One region of the Paenibacillus sp. YSY-4.3 genome, then DNA from elsewhere that is predicted to be linked to it. Evidence: riboswitches for the same ligand, from Rfam matches in the RefSeq annotation. Region 1 holds a riboswitch; the other holds the start of a gene.

Region 1 (2,201 bases):
ACTGTTGATGGGCAGAAGCAGAGAACGAGAGGTTCGCAGAGAACGGACAAGGAGGGGAACGCATGCCAAGAGGGCCTTTAAATCATGAGCTGGTACGGGAATTTATCGTGGCCGCGCATGGAGATTATGATGCGGTTGCAAGGCTGCTCAAACAGGAGCCCGCACTTGTGCATGCGGTCATCGATTGGGGGAGCGGCGATTGGGAGAGCGCCCTCGGCGCCGCGTCGCATACCGGGAATTTCAGCATTGCAAGACTGCTGCTGGCGCACGGGGCACGAATGGATATTTTCGCTGCAGCTATGCTTGGAGAACTGAACGTCGTAAAAGCGATCGTGGAGAATCATCCCGAGACCGTCTATGCTAAGGGGCCGCACGGAATATCGCTGATCCGTCACGCCGAGGCCGGTGGGAATGCTGCCATTTTCGTCTATGAGTATTTAAGTATATTCCTATCGAAAGAGGTGGTCGGAAAATGATGGTGATGATGAAGGCCATCCAGATCATCCGGGTCCGAAAAGGCAAAGCAAACGAAGTGCTGGCTCGCTTCAGAACGCCCATATCGGTCCATGCTTTTGAAGGATTCCTGTTCATGGAAGTGCTGATCAGAGATAATTGCCCGGAATACGATGAGCTGCAGGTTTGCACTACTTGGGAGGATCGATGGTATTTTGAGAAGTGGTTAACGAGCAGAGCAGCGCGAACGCTCCACCGCAAGTTTAGAGAGCTTAAGCCGGAAGTCAGCCAACTCATTGGCTCCGAGCTGGCGACTTATGAAGTAGCCGCGCAGTATAGGCCGCTGCGGCAAAAGTTTGAACCGGAACGGGGGATGGCCGGTCCCATGACAGAAAATAACATTAACCGTCAAATTTTAAGAATTTTATAATTATACCAATTCTCTTGTTAATTACCCTAAGGTTGACAATCCCGTCAGTACACCGTATCATAGACACACGCTTAGTTTCTTGGTGATAGCCAGGAAAGCGGGGGAACCAGTTCTTTTTTTTGGGGCGAATCACTCATTCCTATGAGGTGTAGGGTACCATCTTACCCGAGTCCGTCAGCTAACCTCGTCAGCAGTGGATGGGTCTGTTATATGATTATTTATTACGTCTCTTAGACCCTATTTTAGGGTCTATTTTTGTCTTCTGACCCTTGCTGGCGCAGCTGTGTCTAGGACCCCGATCCGGGGTCTTTTTTGTTGATTACTAGGAAGGAGGATGTACAATGACAAAGACTAAAACGAAGTACATTACGAATCTGGACAGACTGACTATGATTCCGGAAGAGGAGCGCGAGCGTTTGAAACCGATTACGGAGAAATTCGTATTTCGGGTGAACGATTATTACTTGAACCTGATCGACTGGAATGATCCTCAGGATCCCATTCGCAAGCTGGTCATTCCAAATGAGGGGGAACTCGAGGAGTATGGCCGCTGGGATGCTTCCGACGAGGATACCAACTACGTTGTGCCGGGATGTCAGCACAAGTATACGACGACCGCCCTGCTGATCGTGTCAGAGGTATGCGGCGCGTACTGCCGGTATTGCTTCCGCAAGCGCCTGTTCCGCAACGACGTGAAGGAGGCCATGTCCGATGTGCAGCCGGGAATCGATTATATCGCCAAGCATCCCGAGATCAACAACGTCCTGTTGACTGGCGGGGACAGCCTTATTCTAGCCACGGAGAAACTGCGGGGCATCCTTGCCCAGCTGCGTGAAATTGAGCACGTTAAAATTATTCGTCTCGGCTCGAAGATTCCCGTGTTCAATCCCATGCGCATTTACGAGGACGAGGAGCTGCTCGATGTGATCCGCACCTATTCTACGCCGGAGCAGCGCATTTACGTTATGGCCCATATTAACCATCCGCGCGAGATTACGGAGGAAGCGAGACGCGGCTTTCAGGCATTGCATGAGGCCGGCGCGATCGTAGTCAACCAGACCCCGGTGCTGAGAGGCATTAACGATGACCCTGTAGTGCTTGGCGAGCTGCTGGATAAGCTGTCTTGGGCAGGGGTTACGCCTTACTACTTCTTCGTGAACAGGCCGGTAGCGGGGAACCGTGATTTCGTCCTTTCCTTGGAAGAGGTCTATCGGATCGTCGAGGAGGCAAAGGCGCGGACATCCGGTCTGGGTAAACGAGTCAGGCTGTCGATGAGCCATACGTCCGGCAAGATCGAAATTCTCGCGATTGAAAACGG
Region 2 (2,201 bases), on a different contig from region 1:
TAGTGATAACCGTTAAAAATTTGCATAAAAAATTCGGTCAGCTGCATATTTTAAAAGGCATTGACCTGAAAATCAACCGCGGCGAGGTCGTCGTCGTCATCGGGCCGAGCGGATCTGGAAAAAGCACGTTCCTGCGCTGCTTGAACCGGTTGGAGGAGCCGTCCAGCGGTGAAATCTATTTCGAGGGAGAGCTTATTACCGGCAAGAGTCATAATATTAACAAAACCCGCGAGAAGATGGGGATGGTGTTTCAGCATTTTAATCTGTTTCCTCATAAGACGGTGCTTGAGAACGTCATGATGGCTCCAGTCCAGGTAAAAAAGCAGACCAAGCAGGACGCAGAAAAATTTGCGCTTTTACTATTGCGCAAGGTTGGACTGGAAGACAAGAGCAAGGCTTATCCGTCCCAATTGTCGGGGGGCCAGAAACAGCGCATTGCCATAGCCCGCGCCCTGGCGATGGAGCCGCATGTGATGCTGTTTGACGAGCCAACTTCCGCACTTGACCCCGAGATGGTGGGCGAGGTGCTTGAAGTCATGAAGGAGCTGGCGACGGGCGGTATGACGATGGTAATCGTTACGCATGAAATGGGCTTCGCCCGCGAGGTGGGCGACCGCATCTTGTTTATGGATCAAGGCGTTATCATCGAGCAGGGCACCCCGCAGCAGGTGTTCGGTTCGCCGCGGAATCAGCGGACTCAGGATTTCTTAAGCAAAGTTTTGTAATTAGATAGATTGGCAAAGGCATGACCGACTGGTCATGCCTTTTTGCGTTGGCGGGTAAAAATTAAATTTTTTGTCATGGTTTCCGTCATTGTATTTCCTTGATAAATGTTGGTTTTTATACCATTGGTAACATTTGCATGGCCCATAGGTTACAAAGTTGTGATATATTCATAACGGCCGAAACACTGCTAAGGCAGGTGCGGGGGACGATTTATGACAAGCGATGCAAATGCAAAGGTAACAGCTTGGCTTGTCTCGGGGTGAAGCGCTACATAATCCGGCGCCGGGAGCTATCCTTTTTTCCGAATCCGACAACTAACTCCGCAGGCAAAGTTAAAGGAGGAGCATCATGTTTAAACAGCGTAAAGGTCTTCATAAATTGGGGATGGGGATTAAGACTGCGGTGATTGCAGCAGGGTTGTTGGGAGCACTGCATGCCGTGCCAGCATATGCGGATTCAGTACATACGGCAAAGAGTGGAGATACCTTCTATTTTCTCGCCAAGCAGTACGGAGTCAATTTGGACAAGCTTATGCAAGCTAATCCAAGCATAGAAGCAACGAATATTTACGAGGGCTTGAAAATTACGATTCCAGGTCAAAACATGCAGGCGCTTTCTGCTTCGGGCAGCGAAATCCAAACATTGTCCACGCTTAAGGTATTTTCTGCGGACCGGGTAGTGCAGGCTTGGGGCAAATCGTTTAACTACAAATCTACGAAAAAAGTCAAAGCTACGGCTTACTCCGCAGCAGCCAGTGAAAATGGGAAATGGGGCGCCGTCGATTACTACGGCAATCCTTTGAAGCTCGGAACGATCGCTGTTGATCCAAATGTCATTCCGATGGGCACGAAAGTGCTAGTCACTGGACACAGCCATTCCGATTTGCCGAAAAATGCATTCGTCGCCACGGCAACCGATCAGGGCAGCGCAATCAAAGGCGACCGGATTGATATATTCATTCCGGCGAGCCCGCAGAAGGTTAACGAGTTCGGTTTTCAGGATGTCACGCTCTATATTTTGGATTAATATCAGCCTGGTCACGATTTAAACTATTTATCTTAAAAAGGACGTTCCACTGCGAGATCCGCATGGAAGTCCTTTTTTGCATTGCAAGCAATGTCCGCTTACAAAGCTTTCTTATAAGATAGCAGCTCGGGGATCGTTACAAAGCGGTAGCCACGGTTCCGCAGCACCTTGATGATATCGGGCAGGGCTTCGATGGTTCCCGTCAAATTGGAACCCGTACCGCCGCCGGCATGCTGCAGCACAATCGATCCCGGCCCGACGGCGCTGAGCACGTTACGTTTTACCTTTTCTTTGCTGAGCGCTTTCCAATCGAGAGAATCGACGTTCCAGTTAATGATTTTGTAGCCTTGCTGCTTGGCCCATTTGAGTTGATCCTCATTAATTTCTCCGTAGGGCGGACGAATGAAGCGAGGCTTATAGCCGATAATCCGTTCGATCACTTTCTCAGT

The links. Region 1 has a riboswitch for cyclic di-AMP ahead of ACYUJT_RS21255 (KamA family radical SAM protein). Riboswitches for the same ligand answer to the same signal wherever they lie in the genome.
Region 2: another riboswitch for cyclic di-AMP. It lies ahead of ACYUJT_RS20260 (3D domain-containing protein); the one in region 1 lies ahead of ACYUJT_RS21255 (KamA family radical SAM protein).

What each region holds. Positions count from the first base shown of each region.
Region 1 is NZ_BAABMC010000008.1:105,240-107,440, reverse strand. Features, by position in the region: gene ACYUJT_RS21270 (hypothetical protein) at 1-81, shown strand, start outside; gene ACYUJT_RS21265 (ankyrin repeat domain-containing protein) at 63-476, shown strand; gene ACYUJT_RS21260 (antibiotic biosynthesis monooxygenase) at 473-883, shown strand; cyclic di-AMP (ydaO/yuaA leader) riboswitch at 942-1,091, shown strand; gene ACYUJT_RS21255 (KamA family radical SAM protein) at 1,225-2,201, shown strand, end outside.
Region 2 is NZ_BAABMC010000007.1:127,569-129,769, reverse strand. Features, by position in the region: gene ACYUJT_RS20270 (amino acid ABC transporter permease) at 1-16, shown strand, start outside; gene ACYUJT_RS20265 (amino acid ABC transporter ATP-binding protein) at 3-725, shown strand; cyclic di-AMP (ydaO/yuaA leader) riboswitch at 891-1,072, shown strand; gene ACYUJT_RS20260 (3D domain-containing protein) at 1,075-1,752, shown strand; gene ACYUJT_RS20255 (polysaccharide deacetylase family protein) at 1,851-2,201, opposite strand, start outside.